DNA from 3 places in the Pantoea sp. XAF26B01_ASV70 genome. Region 1 is predicted to be linked to each of the others. Evidence: predicted binding sites of a transcription regulator. Region 1 holds the regulator's gene; each other region holds the start of a gene.
The links. The regulator ArgR, encoded in region 1, controls arginine synthesis, uptake and breakdown. The targets are predictions, from matches to a motif close to ANTGAATAAAAATACANT.
Positions count from the first base shown of each region.

Region 2: argC (N-acetyl-gamma-glutamyl-phosphate reductase) is a predicted target of ArgR. The motif match lies at 3,629-3,646, and genes of this name have one in related genera.
Region 3: argF (ornithine carbamoyltransferase) is a predicted target of ArgR. The motif match lies at 2,828-2,845, and genes of this name have one in related genera.

Region 1 is NZ_CM137251.1:507,273-514,178, reverse strand. Features, by position in the region: gene mscM (miniconductance mechanosensitive channel MscM) at 1-3,298, shown strand, start outside; gene mdh (malate dehydrogenase) at 3,348-4,286, opposite strand; gene argR (transcriptional regulator ArgR) at 4,715-5,185, shown strand; gene yhcN (peroxide/acid stress response protein YhcN) at 5,660-5,923, shown strand; gene ACX8ZY_RS02465 (YdgH/BhsA/McbA-like domain containing protein) at 6,012-6,278, shown strand; gene yhcN (peroxide/acid stress response protein YhcN) at 6,372-6,635, shown strand; gene ACX8ZY_RS02455 (barstar family protein) at 6,701-6,906, opposite strand, start outside.
Region 2 is NZ_CM137251.1:181,655-188,560, reverse strand. Features, by position in the region: gene argH (argininosuccinate lyase) at 1-397, opposite strand, end outside; gene ACX8ZY_RS00875 (argininosuccinate synthase) at 488-1,705, opposite strand; gene argB (acetylglutamate kinase) at 1,730-2,506, opposite strand; gene argC (N-acetyl-gamma-glutamyl-phosphate reductase) at 2,521-3,525, opposite strand; gene argE (acetylornithine deacetylase) at 3,693-4,841, shown strand; gene ppc (phosphoenolpyruvate carboxylase) at 5,195-6,906, shown strand, end outside.
Region 3 is NZ_CM137251.1:3,677,029-3,683,934, forward strand. Features, by position in the region: gene ACX8ZY_RS17425 (hypothetical protein) at 1-1,105, opposite strand, end outside; gene miaE (tRNA isopentenyl-2-thiomethyl-A-37 hydroxylase MiaE) at 1,475-2,236, opposite strand; gene rraB (ribonuclease E inhibitor RraB) at 2,291-2,707, opposite strand; gene argF (ornithine carbamoyltransferase) at 2,868-3,875, shown strand; gene pyrB (aspartate carbamoyltransferase) at 4,191-5,126, shown strand; gene pyrI (aspartate carbamoyltransferase regulatory subunit) at 5,139-5,603, shown strand; gene ridA (2-iminobutanoate/2-iminopropanoate deaminase) at 5,676-6,062, shown strand; gene lplT (lysophospholipid transporter LplT) at 6,139-6,906, opposite strand, start outside.

The sequences.
Region 1 (6,906 bases):
GTGGCTCAGCAGCCCGGCCTTCGCGGCCAGCCTTCCTGACGCCAGCCAGCTTAAACAGCAGCTGGAAGAGATAAAATCGGCCAAAAGTTCACCCTCGCAGGCTGAACAGATCCAGACGATTGAAGCCGCCTTAAACTTTCTCTCTGAACGCGATGAATCGCTGGAGCGCGCGGCGCAATATCAGCAGGTTATTGATGATTTTCCGCGTCTGGCGCGCGAACTGCGTCAGCAGATCGCCGCGCTGAGTGACAGCGGGAAAACCGTGCGCAACAACATGAGCAGCGCCGAGCTGGATCAGGAGATCCTGCAGGTCAGCAGCCAGCTGCTGGAAGAGGGGCGTCAGGCACGGCAGGAGCAGGATCGGGCGCGTGAAATCAGTGATTCGCTGTCGCAACTGCCGCAGCAGCAGACGGAAGCACGCCGGGCGATGACGGAGAGTGAACGCCGTTTGCAGAGCGTCAGCAGCAGTTCGCCACAGGGGCAGCTGCAGCTGGCGGCTCGCCAGGCGGAAAGCGCCGCGAATAAAGCGCTGGTCGATGAACTTGAGCTGGCACAGCTCTCTGCCAACAACCGTCAGGAACTGGCGCGGATGCGGGCTGAAGCCCACCAGCGCAAAGCGACTCAGCTCGATAACTATCTTCAGGCGCTGCGCAACCAGCTCAACGATCAGCGGCAACGTGAAGCCGAAGTCGCGCTGGCCCGCACCGAGCAACTGGCAGAAAACAGTGGCGATCTTCCGCCAGAGATCAGCGATCAGTTTCGGGTTAACCGCGAACTCTCGGTTGCCCTGAATCAGCAGGCGCAGCGCATGGATCTGGTGGCGTCGCAGCAGCGACTGGCCACTAACCAGATTATTCAGGTCCGTCAGGCGCTCTCTACCCTGCGTGAACAGTCGCAGTGGCTGGGTGCCTCTAATCTGCTGGGCGAAGCGCTACGGGCGCAGGTCGCGCGTCTGCCGGAGATGCCCAAGTCGCAGCAGATTGATAATGAGATGGCACAGCTTCGCGTGCAGCGTCTCAATTATGAAGATCTGCTGGAGCGCCAGGAGGCGCTGCGCAAGGGACGGCAGGCCGATGGTCAGCCCTTCACCGCAGACCAGAAGCGTATTCTTGATGCGCAGCTACGCACTCAGAGGGAACTGCTCAATTCGCTGATCTCCGGCTGTGACACGCTGATTCTGGAGATCACTAAGCTCAAGGTTGGCAACACGCAGTTGCAGGATGCGCTGACGGAAGTCAAAGAGGCGACGCACCGCTATCTGTTCTGGACCGCCGACGTTAACCCGATTGGTTTGAGTTATCCGCTGGATCTGGCCAAAGATCTTTCCCGTCTGCTGTCGCTGGATACGCTGGGTCAGCTCGGCAAAGCGATGGCGATGATGTTTACCAGCCGCAACTCAGTGCTGCCGATTATTGGTGCGTTGCTGCTGGTCGGCTTCAGCATCAGTTCGCGTCGCCACTTCAATGCTTTCCTTGACCGTTCCGCCAGCAAAGTCGGCAAGGTCACTCAGGATCGTTTCCGCCTGACTATCCGTACCCTGTTCTGGTCGATCCTGGTGGCGCTGCCGCTGCCGGTGTTATGGGGTGCGCTGGGTTATGGCCTGCAGAACGCCTGGCCCTACCCTATCGCCGTAGCGATTGGTGATGGCATTACCGCCACGCTGCCGCTGCTGTGGGCGTTTATGATCAGCGCTGCCTTTGCCCGTCCTAACGGCCTGTTCATTGTGCATTTCCGCTGGCCGCAAAATCGGGTGGCGCGCGCCATGCGCTACTACTCGCTGAGCATCGGATTAATTGTGCCGCTGATTATGTTGCTGATCGCCTTTGGTAATCTGGAAGATCGGCAGTTCTCCTCATCGCTGGGCCGTCTCTGTTTCATCCTGATCTGCGGGGCAATCAGCATTGTCACCGTGAGCCTGAAGCGTTCCGGGATTCCGCTCTATCTCGATAAAGAGGGAAATGGCGAGAACATGGTGAATCGGATGCTGTGGAACCTGATGATCGCTATGCCGCTGATGGCTGCCCTCGCCTCCGCTGTGGGTTATCTGGCTACCGCGCAGGCGCTGCTGGCGCGACTGGAGACCTCTGTCGCCATCTGGTTCCTGCTGCTGGTTATCTATCACATTATCCGGCGCTGGATGCTGATTCAGCGTCGCCGTCTTGGCTTTGATCGCGCCCGTCAGCGTCGTGCCGATATGCTGGCTAACCGTGCGCGCAGTGAAGAAGAGAAGGAGCAAGGCTCTCTGAACACTGATGCGATTGAAATTGAAGAGCCGGTAATTGACCTGGATGCGATCAGTGCGCAGTCGCTGCGGCTGGTACGCTCTATCCTGATGCTTATCGCCCTGGTCTCCGTGATTGTGCTGTGGTCAGAAATCCATTCGGCCTTTGGCTTCCTGGAGAATATTCAGCTGTGGGACGTCAGTACCTCAGTACAGGGCGTAGAGTCGATTCAGCCCATCACCCTGGGGTCAGTGCTGATCGCCATTCTGGTGTTTATTATCACCACCCAGCTGGTGCGCAATATGCCCGCGCTGCTTGAGCTGGCGCTGTTGCAGCATCTTAATCTGACGCCAGGTACGGGTTACGCCATCACCACACTGACCAAATATCTGCTGCTGTTGATTGGCGGGCTGATTGGTTTCTCAATGATTGGTATTGAGTGGTCGAAGCTGCAGTGGCTGGTTGCCGCGCTGGGTGTGGGACTGGGGTTTGGTTTGCAGGAGATTTTTGCCAACTTTATCTCAGGTCTGATTATCCTGTTCGAAAAGCCGATTCGTATCGGCGATACCGTGACGATCCGCGACCTGACCGGCAGTATCACGCGAATTAATACCCGCGCGACCACCATTACCGACTGGGACCGCAAAGAGATCATCGTGCCGAACAAGGCCTTTATCACTGAGCAGTTTATTAACTGGTCGCTGTCCGATTCCGTGACGCGCGTGGTGCTCACCATTCCGGCTCCGGCGAAAGTCAGCAGTGAACAGGTGACCACCATTCTGATCCAGGCGGCTGAACGCTGCAGCTATGTCCTGGACACGCCGCAACCGGAAGCCTTCCTGGTCGATCTGCAGCAGGGCATTCAGTTATTTGAACTTCGTGTGCATGCTGCTGAGATGGGACACCGTATGCCGCTGCGTCACGAACTGCATCAGTTGATTCTGAGCGGATTTGATCAGCACGGTATTGAGATGCCGTTCCCGCCGTTCCAGATGCGTATGGAAACCCTGGGTAAGAAGCTGCCTGCCAGCAACGGCACACCCGCTGCCCGCGCCTATAAGTCTGGCGGACTGTAATGCAAAACGCCCGGCAAAGCCGGGCGTTATTGCAAGTCTGAGCCGTCAGTTACTGCTTAACGAACTCTTCGCCCTGGGCGATATCTTTCTTCAGCGTATCCAGCATGCCTGACAGCGCCTGCTGTTCGTAAGCGCTGAGGGTACCAATCGGCCTGCGTTCAGCCACACCGTTTTTACCCAGCAGCAGCGGCTGGGAGAAGAAGCGCGCATGTTCACCCTCGCCTTCTACGTAAGCACACTCCACCACATTAGCTTCACCCTTCAGCGCGCGTACCAGTGACAAACCGAAACGTGCGGCTGCCTGGCCCATCGACAGCGTGGCCGAGCCGCCACCCGCTTTGGCTTCCACCACTTCGGTGCCGGCGTTCTGGATGCGTTTGGTCAGATCAGCCACTTCCTGATCGCTGAAGCTGACGCCTTTAACCTGCGACAGCAGCGGCAGAATGGTTACGCCAGAGTGGCCACCAATGACCGGGACTTCCACCTGGTCAGGCTGCTTGCCTTTCAATGCAGCCACAAAAGTATTGGCGCGAATGATATCCAGCGTGGTCACGCCGAACAGCCGATTTTTGTCGTAAACACCGTGCTTTTTCAGCACTTCTGCCGCAATGGCCACGGTGGTATTGACCGGATTGGTGATGACACCAATCAACGCTTTAGGTGCCGTTGTGGCAACCTGTTCGATCAGATTACGGACGATACCTGCGTTAACGTTAAACAGGTCGGCGCGATCCATACCGGGCTTACGTGCGACACCCGCGGAAATCAGTACCACATCGGCACCCTGTAAGGCAGGCGTGGCGTCTTCTCCACTGAATCCCTGAATAGCCACTGCGGTAGGAATATGGCTGAGATCAACGGCAACACCCGGCGTAACCGGCGCGATGTCATACAGCGAGAGTTCTGAACCTGCGGGAAGCTGGGTTTTGAGCAGAAGTGCGAGCGCCTGGCCTATGCCGCCAGCGGCACCGAGAACGGCAACTTTCATTCTTAACTCCTTATTAAGGTGGGGCAGAGATGGGCCGAAATTCTATCTGTGTCAGACCTTAATCAACTGCTCAGGCGATGATAAATATCCGTTGTTAATTCTACGTGTTTTCACACTTAATCTCCGGATTCAAAAGTTACTTATCATTGCACCTGAATGACCGACAACTTTGCCGTCGTCAGACAGAGAACGGCTACGTGCGTTTTCTGTTACTACACCACCAATAATATAACAACTTTGCAACCTTCGCCTTCCGGGGCTGTGACGCGTGTTTTGGTCTGAGCGGATTTATTTGCTATTATCGCCGCCCGCTAGCCGCCCGGACGCTGCTCATCAATCGAACGATTGCATAAAAATGCATATAAATGCATAATCACCACTCTGCCGCGGGCGGATGCGCGGTTATTCTCTCTATTTATTGGTAACCTATGCGAAACCCATCGAAACAAGACGATCTGGTTAAGGCTTTCAAAGCCTTATTAAAAGAAGAAAAATTCAGTTCCCAGGGCGAAATTGTTCAGGCGCTTCAGGACGAGGGCTTTGAAAATATCAATCAGTCCAAAGTCTCGCGAATGCTGACCAAGTTTGGCGCAGTGCGCACCCGGAATGCCAGGATGGAGATGGTCTATTGCCTGCCCGCTGAGCTGGGTGTGCCGACCACCACCAGCCCGTTAAAAAACCTGGTACTGGATATCGACTACAACGATGCCCTGGTGGTGATTCATACCAGTCCCGGCGCAGCACAGCTGATTGCACGTATGCTGGATTCACTGGGTAAGTCGCACGGGATTCTGGGTACCATCGCGGGTGATGACACAATCTTTATTACCCGCGCGCGTGACTTCACCGTTAAGCAGCTGCACGGTGCCATCCTCACCCTGTTTGAACAGGAACTCTGATCGCGGACTGACGACCGGCCATCATGCGCCAGATCGTCAGTTCGTTCTCTCTGCTCACCCCGTTCCACGACAGTTACCCGCTCTGGATAAGTAATAAGCCTGCTTTTACACGCCCGGCTGTTGGTCAGATCGATAACTCTGCTTCACTTTATGCGCTATTTTACACTGCTTTACATCACTGAACCGGCACCATTGCCCGGATCCAGATCAAACTCCAGCCCGATACACCCCCGACTTTCGCACTAAAAGTTAAAGTGATCTATCTCACTGTTTTTGCAATTAAAAGTGGCTTAAAGGTTACTTTTTGCCCTTTTTTTATAACGTTAAGTTATTAAAAGTAGCCATAAGGATAAAGAATCACAAAAAAACATTATTAGCGGGGTATTAATTTCTGACGTTATTAGTTCTATACTTCTTTTCGTGATGCAAATCACACTAAATAAAAAGATAAAAATAGACGACGAGGAAAAATCTATGAACGTAAAAACTACTATTGCTACCCTGAGCATTCTCTCCGCCCTCTCATTTGGTGCTGTGGCAGCAGAATCTATTGATGCGTCACAGGCACAGAATCTGCAGGCTGTCGGCACCATCAGTGTCAGCGGCGTGGCGGGTTCACCGATGGATATCAAACAGAAACTCAGCGACAAAGCCGATCAGCAGGGCGCAAAAGCCTATCGCGTGATTGAGGCATACAACAACGGCAACTATCACGCTACCGCCGCACTGTATAACTAAGGCGTAACCGATAATGCCATCTGCTCTCTGTCTGACGCGCCCTTTTGCGCTCCGGAGAGCTGAAGCAGAAATTTCAGGAGAGTTGACCATGAAAATGAAATTAGCTATCGCTGCACTGAGTCTGGCATCCCTGTTCTCAGTGGGTGCTAACGCCGCCAGCCTGGTGTCCAATGAACAGGCACAGGGTCTGCAGCCAATGAATCAGACCATCAGCATTGGTGGACGAAATGGCGACCAGACGCATATCCGTCAGGTGCTGTCAGAGAAAGCGGATGCCCAGGGCGCAAGCCACTATCGCATCATCGAAAACAACCAGGATAACACCTGGCATGTCACCGCTGAGCTTTATAAATAATTAACCGTGATGACGCCTGAAGGGCGTCAGAAGATATCGACGACCCGCCTTTACGAGTAACCGCAGGTTGTTGAATGTATTGAGGAGATAATCATGAATATCAAAACAACCATCGCTACAGTCAGTCTGCTTTCCGTTATGGCGTTCGGCGCATCAGCCGCACAGCTGGTCACCGGCGATCAGACGCAGAACCTGCAGCCTGCGGGCACCGTGACCATCAGTGGAACCGCGGGATCGCCAATGGATTACCGCGCTGAGCTTTCTCAGAAAGCGGATGAACAGGGTGCCAGCGCCTATAAAGTTATTGAGGCGCGCACCGGCGATAACTATCACATCACCGCACAGCTTTATAAATAATTCCTCGTCAGATGTATGACGAACCCTTTGGCCCCGCTCGCCGGGGCCTTTTTTTATCTGACGTTTTATCTGACGTTAAAGTGAAGCTGACCTTCCAGCTCCTCTTCCGCTTCATCAAATAACAGAATCAGCGCGCCATAACGCCGTCGCTGTCCCCTGCCCAGATTAACAAACTCAATCTCCAGCGGCAGCGGTAACAGATCGCCTGTCACCACATCCCATAATCCATCCAGATCGCAGATGCGGCGCTCCTCCAGCGCAAATCGCTCGC
Region 2 (6,906 bases), 330 kb from region 1:
GGGTGGCACCCAGCAGCGCCTCAATCTGCACCTTGCACCACAGCTTGAGATCGGTCGCGACCTGATCGTTACGGCTACGTCCGGTGTGCAGTTTTTTGCCCAGCGCGCCCACCTTGTCGATCAGCTGGCCTTCAACCCAGCTGTGGATATCTTCGGCGTCGCTCTGCAGAATCTGCTCAGGATCCTCACGGACTTCATCCAGTAACGTATTCAGGGCCGCTTCCAGCTGCTGCTGCTCATCCTGAGTCAGGACATTTACCGTCACCAGCGCTTTGGACCAGGCAACAGAGCCAATGATGTCCTGCTCTGCCAGGCGGTAATCGAAGCGCAGCGAGTCATTGAACTGTTTAAAACGTTGATCTGCTGCCTGAGTAAACCGTCCACCCCAAAGTGCCATGTGAAAACTCCTCTGAATCGTTAAACAAGGGGCGGCATAAATGCCGCCCCTGAAATGAAACTGTGAGGCGAGGCGCACCTCGCCTGAAAATTACTTCTTCTGCTCGTTCAGGGCGCGGATACGCGAAGAGAGCGAGAACAGACGGATAAAGCCGCCCGCATGACGGTGATCGTACACTTCATCTTCACCGAAGGTGGCGAACTCTTCCGAGTAGAGGCTGTTCGCGGAACGCTTCTGGGTGGCTGTCGCCTGGCCTTTGTAGAGCTGCAGCACCACTTCACCGTTAACCTCTTCCGCCAGCGATTCGGCAGCGGCCTGAATCGACTTACGCAGCGGGGCGAACCAGCGGCCGTCATAAACCACATAGGACATCTCGTGGCCGAGCTGCTCACGCCATTTGAAGCTATCGCGATCCAGCACCAGCTGCTCAACCGCACGCAGCGCATTGACCATGATGGTGCCGCCAGGGGTTTCGTAGCAGCCGCGGGATTTAATCCCTACCAGACGGTTTTCAACGATATCAATACGGCCGACGCCATGTTTTGCGCCCAGCACGTTAAGTTTTTCCAGGCACTGGAACGGACTCAGTTTTTCGCCGTTAACCGCCACGACCCGACCTTTTTCAACGGTTACAGTCACTTCTTCAGGCTGGTCAGGCGCTTCAAGCGGATCGACAGTCCAGACCCAGCAATCTTTATTCGGTGCATTGGCCGGGCTTTCCAGCACGCCACCTTCGGTAGAGATGTGCCAGGCGTTTTCGTCGCGGCTGTAGATTTTCTCCAGTGACGCGGTGGTCGGAATGTTGCGCTCTTTCAGGTAGTCCAGCAGCGCTTCACGTGAACGCAGGTTCCATTCACGCCACGGTGCCACCACTTTCAGCTGCGGTGCCAGCGCGGTGTAGGTGGTTTCGAAACGCACCTGGTCATTCCCTTTACCGGTAGCGCCGTGACACAGCGCATCCGCACCCACTTTCAGCGCCAGCTCAACCTGTGCTTTAGCGATGATAGGACGTGCCATTGAAGTGCCCAGCAGATAAGTGCCTTCATAGAGGGCGCCAGTCTGCAGCACCGGATAGACATAGTCGCTGATGAACTCTTCACGCAGGTCAACCACGTGGCATTCAGATGCGCCGGACTGCAGGGCTTTCTTCTCTACACCTTCCAGATCGCCGCGCTCCTGACCGATATCTGCGACAAAAGCGACGACTTCACAGCCGCCGTAGTTCTCTTTCAGCCATGGAATGATGGCCGAAGTATCAAGACCACCGGAGTAAGCCAGAACGATTTTTTTGATGTTTTGCGTTTGCATTTCGTAATCCTTGAATCAGAGTCGTTAAGCGAGAATCCGGGTGCCAATCGACACGCCGTTAAACAGGTCAGGCAGCCGCTCAGCGTGACGCCAGCTGGCAATATCCACCGGGCGGCCCAGGGTACGCGCTGCATCAAGCGCAGCGTGCACTTTCACAATCATGCCGTCGGTAATAATGCCCTGGGTAATCAGCTGCTCAGCTTTGTCGGCGGTCATCTCTTCGATGCGCTGACCTTTGCCGTCGAGAATACCACTGACGTCTGACAACAGGACCAGATCAGCGCCCAGCGTCGAGGCCAGTGCGGTCGCCGCCTGGTCAGCGTTGACGTTCATCAGGTCGCCGCTGTCAGTTATACCAATTGAGCTCACCACCGGCATATAGCCGGCCGCCAGCAGGATGTTCAGCAATGCCGGATCGCCCGGCATTGCGTGGCCAACGTGGCCGAGTTCTTCATCAAACGGTGTGACATTCACGATGCCCGCATCGCCCAGGCAGAGGCCTACCGCGTTGATGCCCGATTTTTTTGCCCAGGCCAGCAGCGTTTTATTCGCGGTTCCCGCCAGCGCACCGGTAATAATGTCGATCTGATCGGCTGGCGTGACACGCAGGCCATTTTTCTTCTTCACCGGCAGCGCCAGCTTTTTCATCAGTTCATCCACCAGGCAACCGCCGCCGTGGACAATAATCAGCGGACGCTGATGGGCGCTGCGGTAGGTCAGCAGCGCTTCAAACAGGCGGGCCAGCGCTTCTTCGCTGTCTAACAACACACCGCCCAGCTTGATAATCAATGGATTGGTCATGGTATATTTGTCCGTTAAATCAGTGACTGCGTTTCAGGGAAGCCGAACCGGATGTTCAGGCACTGTACCGCCTGCGATGCCGCGCCTTTCAGCAGATTATCTTCGGCTGCCACGACAATCAGATGCTCGCCCTGCACTTCAAAACCGATATCGCAGTAAGGCAGACCCACAACGGCTTTCAGCGCCGGTACGCCCTGCTCGTAGAGCCGCACCAGTGGCTTGTTGTCATAGGCGCGATGGAAAACTGCGGCGATATCTTCACGGCTGACACCTGCTTTCAGACGGCAGGTAATCGTCGCCAGGATACCGCGCGGGAAGTTACCCAGATGCGGAGTGAAGATCACCGGCGTACCAAGGTGCGCGACGATTTCCGGGTGATGACGATGATTGAACAGGCCGTAAGGCTGCAGGCTCACTTCGCAGAAGCTGGTGCCGACATTGGCTTTACGTCCGGCACCGCTCACGCCGCTGGTGGCGTTGATTACCGGCCACTGCGCCTCGTTTAACAGTCCGGCATCCACAAGGGGCTTCAGCGCCAGCTGCGCAGCGGTCGGATAGCAACCTGGCACAGCCACCAGCTGCGCCTGCTGGATTTTCTCATGCTGATATTCGGCAAGGCCGTAAACGGCTTTGTCCAGCCAGTCGCCATGCTGATGGGTGAAGCCATAAAAGCGGGTATAAAAATCAGCGTCATTCACGCGGAACGCACCCGACAGGTCGAACACCACACAGCCAGCCTTGAGAAATTCCGGCGCCAGATCGTGGCTGACTTCGTGGGCCGTCGCCAGGAACACCACATCCACCTTGTCTGCCCACTCGGCCGCGCTGCTCAGCGGCTGCAGCGGCAAATCCACCACACCTTTCAGCTGCGGATGGAGATCGGAGAGGCGCTTGCCGGCATCAGGGCTTTGCGCCGAAACCGCCAAAGCGGTTATGTTGATATGTGGATGGCGATTCAGGAAGGTGGCAAGCTCTGTACCAGCATAACCACTGGCACCAACGATCAGCGTATTCAACATCAGGCTGTAACCCTTTTTACAGTCGCACGTTCCGGGTCGCGGCCTTGCCCCGTTACCCGCCCTGTCATCTGCAGTGATTTAAGGTTCCCTTGCAGAGGACGTTAATGTATTTTTATTCACTATTACTGCATGAATATGGATACATCCTAACCCAAGGACCGCCAACAGTGAAGACAAAATTACCGCCTTTTATTGAACTGTACCGCCAGTTAATCGCCACACCGTCGATCAGCGCAACCGATGCCGCACTGGATCAGAGTAATGAAACTTTAATCAATTTGCTGGCCGGCTGGTTCCGCGACCTCGGCTTCAGCGTTGAAGTGCAGCCGGTGCCCGGCACCCGCAATAAATTTAATATGCTGGCGCGTACCGGAAGCGGTGCGGGCGGCCTGCTGCTAGCAGGTCATACCGATACCGTTCCTTTTGACGATGGCCGCTGGACACGCGATCCCTTTACCCTGACCGAGCACGACAATAAGCTCTATGGCCTGGGCACGGCAGACATGAAAGGCTTCTTCGCCTTTATTCTCGATACACTGCGCGATGTGGATGTCAGCACGCTGAGCAAGCCGCTCTATATCCTCGCTACGGCCGATGAAGAGACCACCATGGCTGGCGCCAAATATTTTTCTGAGTCGACGCAGCTGCGTCCTGACTGCGCCATCATCGGTGAACCAACCTCGCTTAAACCGGTGCGTGCGCACAAAGGTCACCTGTCGAATGTGATCCGTATTGAGGGGAAATCGGGCCATTCCAGCGATCCCGCGCGAGGCGTTAACGCCATTGAACTGATGCATGAGTCGATCACCCATCTGATGCAACTGCGCAATACGCTGCAGCAGCGTTATCACCATGACGGCTTTGCCATCCCCTATCCCACCATGAACTTCGGCCATATTCATGGCGGTGACGCCGCTAACCGTATCTGTGCCTGCTGTGAACTGCATATGGATATCCGTCCGCTGCCGGGCCTGTCGCTGAACGATCTCGATGGGCTATTGAACGAGGCGCTGGCACCGGTCAGTGCGCGCTGGCCGGGCCGTGTCACGGTTGCCGAGTTGCATCCGCCGATTCCTGGCTACGAGTGTCCGGCAGATCATGAACTGGTTAGTGTGGTCGAGAAATTGCTGGGTATACCCACTGAGGTGGTGAACTACTGCACCGAAGCGCCTTTTATTCAGCAGCTCTGCCCAACGCTGGTACTGGGCCCGGGGTCGATTGAGCAGGCACATCAGCCAGACGAATTTATTGATACTGCATTTATTAAGCCGACAAGGGCGCTTATCACTCAGGTTGTGCAGCATTTTTGCCACTGATTAACAGCAAATGGGGCATTTCACTGCATTAACAGTAAAATGCCCCTTCATTCTGCGGGATTTAGCAATAAGAATAACTTATCCCGCTTTGTTCCCGATAAATTCTACGAATTTCCGTTATTTAGCCACACCTTCAGCGCACTTTAACGCATTTGACGAACGCAACATTACGTGGCTAGATAAAAGACGATGTTATGCCCACCGGGTGATTATCCAGAGCGTTTCAGAATGTGGACAGGCGGCAACGGAGCCGGTTCCCTGTAGATTAGGGGGAACATGGCGTTGCTGATTTTTCTGCTGCCTGAAAGGTCGGGTGTAGAAGTTTTTCAAGACGATAAGGGTGTCAGGGTCCAATGAACGAACAATATTCCGCAATGCGAAGTAATGTCAGTATGCTCGGCAAACTGCTCGGGGATACGATTAAGGATGCACTGGGAGAGAACATCCTCGACCAGGTGGAAACCATCCGTAAGCTCTCCAAGTCATCCCGTGCAGGAAATGACACTCATCGTAAAGAACTGCTCAATACGCTGCAGAACCTCTCCAACGAGGAGCTTCTGCCGGTTGCACGCGCTTTTAGCCAGTTTCTGAACCTCACCAACGTGGCTGAGCAGTATCAGACCATCTCGCAAAGTGGCGAGGGTGAGAACCATCCCGAACTGCTGAAAAAGACCTTTGATACCCTGAAGCAGCAGAAAGATATCAGCGAAAGCGACATCCTTGCGGCCATTGAGTCGCTGTCGCTGGAACTGGTGCTGACGGCTCACCCGACTGAAATCACCCGCCGTACGCTGATTCACAAGCTGGTCGAAGTTAACAGCTGCCTGAAACAGCTCGATCACAGCGACGTCTCCGACTACGAACGCAACCAGATTATGCGCCGTCTGCGTCAGCTGGTGGCACAGGCGTGGCACACCGATGAGATCCGCAAATATCGTCCGACCCCTATCGACGAAGCCAAATGGGGCTTTGCCGTGGTGGAAAACAGCCTGTGGGAAGGCGTACCCGCTTTCCTGCGTGAGCTGAACGAGCAGGTAGAAGAGGCGTTCGGCATTAAGCTGCCGGTCGATTTCGTGCCGGTTCAGTTCACCTCATGGATGGGTGGCGACCGCGACGGTAACCCTAACGTTACGGCGGCGATTACCCGCCACGTTATGCAGCTGAGTCGCTGGAAAGCCACTGACCTGTTCCTGCGCGATATCGGCGTACTGATCTCTGAGTTGTCGATGTCAGAGTGCACTGAAGAGATCCGGGAACTCAGCGGCGATCCGGAAGCACTTGAACCTTATCGTATGATCCTGAAACGCCTGCGCAGCCAGTTAATGACTACCCAGTCATTCCTGGAACGCCGCCTGAAAGGTGAACGTCTGCCGCGCCCGGCCGATCTGCTGGTCTCCAACGATCAGCTGTGGGATCCGCTGTTTACCATCTATCAGTCACTGCAAAAGTGCGGCATGGGCATTATCGCCAACGGTCAGTTGCTTGATACGCTGCGCCGCGTGAAATGTTTCGGCGTGCCGCTGGTGCGTATCGATCTGCGTCAGGAGAGTACCCGTCACACCGAAGCGATTGCTGAAGTGACCCGCTATCTGGGCCTCGGCGATTATGAAAGCTGGTCCGAAGCGGACAAGCAGGCCTTCCTGATCCGTGAACTGAACTCCAAGCGTCCGCTGCTTCCTCGCAGCTGGGAACCCAGCGATGAAACGCGTGAAGTGCTGGAGACTTGTCGCGTCGCGGCTGAAGCGCCACAGGGTTCTATCGCCGCCTATGTTATCTCCATGGCGAAAACCCCTTCTGACGTGCTGGCCGTGCATCTGCTGCTGAAAGAAGCAGGCATCGGCTATGCCATGCCGGTTGCACCGCTGTTTGAAACGCTTGATGACCTGAATAATGCCAATGACGTAATGAGCCAGCTGCTGAGCATCGACTGGTATCGCGGCTTAATTCAGGGCAAACAGATGGTGATGATTGGCTATTCTGACTCGGCGAAAGACGCCGGTGTGATGGCCGCCAGCTGGGCGCAATATCAGGCACAGGATGCCCTGATTAAAACCTGTGAGAAGGC
Region 3 (6,906 bases), 980 kb from region 1:
AATTAAACTGTCCATAGTTAATCTGAAATCCGCTAAAAATGCCTTTTGAAATTTCAAATTCCGTCTGCGACACCAGCGCCAGTTCTTTATCACGGGTATAATCTTTTCCGGCAGAGGTCAGGGCGTTGAAACGCCCACGGGTATTTTTTGTCAGCGGGCGCACATAATATCCCACCGCATTATGTTTGGGCGCCGAAGTCCAGGCGGCAGCGAATTTCTGTGTCCATCTGTCGTTAATCCAGTCTGCTTCACCGACATAGTGCCACGCGTGGTTATCGAACGATCTTTTGCTGGCCGCCATGCTTTTATAATTTTCCAGCCCCTGACTGCCATAAATTTGAGAGGACAAGCGCCAGTCCGGCGAGAGCGAGTAATTCGCTTCGATAACATGACGCCGCTGGTAGGCTTCCGCTTCGCCAAATGCGTAGGCGAGACGTCCGCGATCACCGGTATAGCTCAGTGCGCCGGTATAGATCGCATTAATTTTTCGTCGGTCCTGGGTTTGCAGGGCAAGACTCTCCGGCGAGTCGTGGCGAAGCGTTTTGGTCACGTAAGCCAAATCCAGCCGTATCTTCTGCACGTTCAGCGCGCCGCTATAGCCTGAGTAACTGTTGCGTGACAAGCGGTCCGTGGTGGTCAGCACGCCGATGTTTTTAAACTCCTGCCAGCCCACTTTTCCTTTAAATCCCGCATTCGCGTCCCCCAGCTTCACTTTCAGATAGCGTTCACCAAACTTGCTGAAGCCCTGCGCGTCAGCTTTTTGCTGATGACCGCCGCTGTCGTAAAGCAGGCCGCGCGTGGCAAAGTAGTCGCTGGCTCCCAGCCTGATCGCTCGGGTATAAGTTGCATCGAAACCCAGCCAGTCCCACTGATAGCCGGAACGAAAATTCAGGCTTGACGCCTGTCCCCAGGCATTATGAACAGCGGTAGGCTGCGCTTCATTTTCCTTGAGATACTTCCAGTGATTACGCAGTCTGAGATCGAGTTGCGAATCACGCAGGAAAGCAGTGTCAGAGAACGATAATGCGTCGGAAAAGTCAGCCCATGCGCCAGGTGGCTGCAAAAACAGTAAAATAAATAACGGAATACCGCGCTTTCCCCTCATGTTAATGACTCCTTCCATTAAATGCTTATTAGCAAAACTGGACGCCAAAAAAAAGTCGCTGATTCTTTTCCCCGGCTATAGCCGGTGCAAAAAAAACCTGATTCACAACCCTCTCTGGCAAAGAGGCGTTATGAATCAGGTTTTGCTTGAAAAATAACAATCCTAATCCGGCAAGAGCACTATAGTTATTCCGCAAAGAAAAAACAGAAGAGATAAAATATTTTGTGAGGGGTCACTCAAATTATATTTTTCGGAGGTAACGCGTTCATATTAGATTAACAGTTAATACTTATCTTTTTATTATTAATAAAATCAACCCGGTTCAATATAAAAAATAAACGGCCATCGTAAGAGCGCCGTTTACTCTAATCAGAACGCCGGTACGCCGCTGTGAAAGCGTAATTCGTTGTCGGGTTCGCTAATTAACCGCCCTTCTGTTGCCCCAATCACCTGCACCCGCGGCGTGATATCTCTGGTGGCAATCTGCGCCGCCAGGGTTAAATAGTCCTGATAATGCCGCGCCTCTGAGCGCAACAGCGACAGATAGAACTTCGCCAGTTCGTCATCAAGATAAGGTGCCAGACTGGCGAAACGTTCGCAGGAGCGCGCCTCGATGTAAGCGCCGCATATCAGCTTATCCACCAGCGTTTCCGGTTCATGGGTGGTGACTTCGCGCAGCAGCGATTTGGCATAGCGGCTGGAAGTGATCTTCTGATAGACCAGCCCGCGCGACTGCATAATTTCCCACACCTGATAGAAGTGATGCAGCTCCTCTTTAATCAGCAGCACCATCTTCTCCACCAGCTCATCCGCCCACGGCAGCGCATTGCGCACGATGATACGTTTTGTCAGGTTCTTATGGGCGTTGATAAAGTCGCTGTCGCCATCTTCGCGGAAGATAAAATCTTCATAGGGTTTCAGCCACGCCAGAATGGCGTCGCCGCTGGGTTTGTCGGCAACATATTTGCGGATCAACCACACCGCGGTCTGTGCGGCTTTGAGCTCGCACACCAGATGGTCGGTTAACAGCAGGGTCAGATTTTCCGGCTTGCGCGCCTCATCAATCCAGGCCTGTGGCGTGCGGCAGTGCAGAAACTGATAGATCGGTTCAAGTAAGGGTGCGTAGTTCATGATGTTAAAACAGGTGGCAGGGGTGACAGGCGGAGAACTCTCCGCCCCGGCTACTTAGTGGCGAATACCATCATCATCTTCATCTTCGATGGCGTCGTCATCTTCATCTTCGGCATCGGGATCTTCAAAATAGGTACCCCAGCCGTCGTAATCGACGTTGTACTTACCAATCAGGTTCACCAGCTGCTCAACCTGCACATCGATCAGTTCAGGCTTCAGGGCGGATTCGCTGATGATGTCGACGCACATCACGGTGGTGCCATCTTCCAGCTCCAGCTCTTCCGGCTCGGTCACTTCATAACCCAGCTTGAACGCATCAACGGCCGCTTTTTCCAGCGAATCAAAATTATTGCATGAGAGATGGTGCTCGATGGTATAGAGCGCATCAGGATCGCTGCCATCCTCCAGCAGCTCTTCAATAATCTGCCGCGTCTCTTCCTGCTGCTCTTCCAGTAATGCTTCATATGCCATGACGATATCCTCTCTGAGTTCGGCAATAATCAATTATTTTCCCATACTGCCCGTCGCGCCACTACACAAAACGAAAAGTTTATTAGCCCCGCACTTGAAAATGCATATTCATACGGTTAGATTGAATTTTAATTCACTTTAATGATTACCGGAGTGTTGTATGAGTCAGCTGTATCAGCGCCATTTCCTCAGGCTTCTGGATTTTACTCCCGCCGAAATTGATCACCTGCTTACCCTTTCCGCTGAATTGAAACGGGCGAAAAAAAGCGCCCAGGAAGTGCAGCATCTGAAAGGTAAAAACATCGCGCTCATCTTCGAAAAAGACTCGACCCGTACCCGATGCTCTTTCGAAGTTGCCGCTTACGATCAGGGTGCAAACGTCACCTATCTTGGCCCGAGTGGCAGCCAGATCGGCCATAAAGAGTCGATGCGCGACACCGCGCGGGTGCTGGGCCGGATGTACGATGGCATTCAGTATCGCGGTTACGGACAGGAACTGGTGGAAACACTGGCGGAACATGCCGGTGTGCCGGTGTGGAACGGCCTGACCACCGAGTTTCATCCGACCCAGCTGCTGGCCGACCTGCTGACCATGCAGGAGCATCTGCCGGGCAAAAAACTCAGCGAGATGACGCTGGTTTATGTGGGTGATGCGCGCAACAACATGGGCAACACCATGCTGGAAGCCGCCGCACAGGTGGGGCTGGATCTGCGTCTGGTGGCACCGAAAAGCTGCTGGCCAGAGGAGCAACTGGTGGCGCAGTGCCGTGAAGCCGCGCAGCAGACCGGCGGGAAAATCACCCTCACCGAACATATTGCCGACGGCGTGAAAGGCGCTGACTTTATCTACACCGATGTCTGGGTGTCGATGGGCGAAGCCAAAGCGGTGTGGGCCGAGCGTATCGCGCTGCTGCGTGACTATCAGGTGAACCGGGCGATGCTCGATCTGACCGGCAACCCGCAGGTTAAATTTCTGCACTGTCTGCCCGCCTTCCACGACGATCAGACCACGCTGGGCCAGCAGATGGCGGAACAGTACGATCTGCCCAACGGCATGGAAGTGAGCAACGAGGTGTTTGAGTCACCACACAGCATTGTGTTCGACCAGGCTGAGAACCGGATGCACACGATTAAAGCGGTAATGGTGGCCACGCTGGGCCAGCGCTGATCGACCAGCACCGCGCAGCTGAGGACGCTGAGTCGCGCCCGCTCATAGCGGGCGATTCACCGTCTGATCTGGCCCGGCCTCCGATCGGCCAGGCAGGCGCAAACGTTTTCCTCTTGCTGACCCACCGCGAACGGGTATAATGCGGCCCAATTTGCCGGAGGAAATATGCTACAGCACAGCGGACAACTTGACGCTCAATCACGCCTGACCGCAGGCGGTGCTACTGTTTCTTTCGGTCATCGACCCGATCTTAAAAAAGCCCCTTAAGCAGGGGCTTTTTTTTGTCCGCAATCCGGCCGCGCAGAGGAGAAAGCTATGGCTAACCCGCTATATCGCAAACACATTATTTCAATTAACGACCTCAGTCGTGAAGAGCTGGAACTGGCGTTGCACACCGCCGCAAAGCTGAAAGCCCACCCGCAGCCGGAACTGCTGAAGCACAAGGTTATCGCCAGCTGCTTCTTTGAGGCGTCTACCCGTACCCGCCTGTCGTTTGAAACCGCCATTCATCGCCTCGGCGCGTCAGCGGTGGGCTTTGCTGACGGCAGTAATACGTCGCTGGGCAAAAAAGGCGAAACCCTGGCCGACACCATTTCAGTGATCAGCACCTACGTCGATGCGATCGTGATGCGTCACCCGCAGGAAGGCGCGGCGCGGCTGGCGACCGAGTTCTCCGGCGGCATCCCGATTCTCAACGCCGGTGACGGCGCGAACCAGCATCCGACCCAGACACTGCTTGATCTCTTCACCATTCAGGAGACGCAGAGCCGTCTTAATCAGCTGAATGTGGCGATGGTCGGCGACCTGAAGTATGGCCGCACCGTCCACTCCCTGACCCAGGCGCTGGCGAAGTTTGACGGCAACCGCTTCTTCTTTATCGCGCCCGATGCGCTGGCGATGCCAGCCTATATCACCGACATGCTGGATGAGAAGAATATCAGCTGGTCACGTCACGACAGCTTTGAAGAGGTGATGCCGCAGCTCGATATCCTCTACATGACGCGGGTGCAGAAAGAGCGGCTCGATCCGTCAGAATATGCCAACGTCAAAGCGCAGTTCATTCTGCGCGCTGCCGATCTCGCTACAGCGCGCGACAATATGAAGGTACTGCACCCGCTGCCGCGCATCGACGAAATCACCACCGATGTCGATAAAACCCCGTATGCCTGGTATTTCCAGCAGGCGGGTAACGGCATCTATGCGCGCCAGGCTCTGCTGGCACTGGTTTTAAACAGCGAACTCGCCCTGTAAGGAGATACCCCCATGACGCAGGACAACAAACTGCAGGTCGAAGCGATCAAACGCGGCACGGTCATCGACCATATTCCGGCGCAGATCGGCTTTAAATTGCTCTCTCTGTTCCGGCTGACCGAAACCGATCAGCGCATTACTATTGGCCTGAATCTGCCCTCAGGCGAGATGGGCCGCAAAGATCTGATCAAGATTGAGAACACCTTTCTCACTGACGATCAGGTCAATCAGCTGGCGGTCTATGCGCCCCATGCCACGGTCAACCGCATCGACGATTATGAAGTAGTGGCGAAGATCGCCCCGACGCTGCCGGACCACGTTGAACGGGTGCTGACCTGCCCGAACAGCAACTGCATCAGCCGCAGCGAGCCGGTCTTCTCCAGCTTTGCCGTGAAGCAGCGCGCCGACGATGTCCATCTTAAGTGCAAATATTGCGAAAAAGAGTTCGCCCGCCATGTGGTGCTGGGTCACTGGTAATCGCCCTGCCCGACCTTATAATGGGCAACACCGGCGGCATGGCCGCCTGACGACGTAATCAAAGGAGCAATGATGTCTCGTGAAATCAGTACTGAAAAAGCCCCTGCCGCTATCGGCCCCTATGTTCAGGGTGTCGATCTGGGCAGCATGATCATCACCTCTGGCCAGATCCCGGTGGATCCGGCGACCGGCCAGGTGGCGGATGACGTTGCCGCACAGGCGCGTCAGTCACTGGAAAATGTGAAGGCGATTGTTGAAGCAGCGGGTCTGAAGGTCGGCGACATCGTGAAGACCACGGTGTTCGTGAAAGACTTAAATGACTTCGCCACGGTCAATGCGGCTTATGAGGCGTTTTTCACCGAGCATGAAGCTCACTTCCCGGCGCGTTCCTGTGTCGAAGTGGCGCGTCTGCCAAAAGATGTGAAGATCGAAATCGAAGCGATTGCCCTTCGTCGCTAATCTCCGTTGTTAACATCTATTGTTAACGAGGGCGCCCGCCTCTCTCCGGCTATCCCGGAGAGAGGCGGTGAATCGCTTAACGCTTAGCCGGTCGCCACAGCCACAGCAGCGCTATCGCCAGCGCAAACAGCACGCCAAAACCGACGCCCGTCGCCACCGCAGGTGCACCCGCCTTGATCGCCAGCGTATAGAACCCCAGCATGATCAGCATGGCGCTGTTCTCACCCAGATTCTGCACCGCAATCGCATTACCTGAACCGACGCTCTCTTTGCCCCGCGCCTGCAACAGCGCATTCAGCGGCACCACAAAGAAACCGCCCAGCGCGCCAATCAGCATCAGCACCAGATAGGCATTCAGCAGAGAATGCTGCAGCGCGAAGACGACGACCATCACACCAATCAGCACACCGGCTGGCATACAGCGACGCACCGTTTCAAGCGTCACCAGCTTCGCCGCCGCCGCCGCCCCAATCACAATCCCGATCGCCACCATAGCATTCAGGGTCGTTGGTGTGGTGTTGTCACTGATGCCCAGCGCCACCGGCACCCACAGCACCAGCAGAAAACGCAGCGTCACGCCTGCGCCCCAGAACAGGCTGGTGCCGAGCAGCGAAAAGCGCGTCTCCGCATCACGCCATAGCAGCGCGGCAGCACTGAAAAAACTGCGTACCATCATACCCAGCTGCCAGCTCTGACCAGGACGCGCCGCCTGCAGTTTCGGGATAAACAGGTTGGCTACCACGGCAATGCCGTAGGTCACCGCACAGATCCCCAGCGCCGCCAGCAGATGCCAGTCAGCCAGCATCCCGCCCGCCACTGAGCCGAGCAGAATGGCGGCGATGGT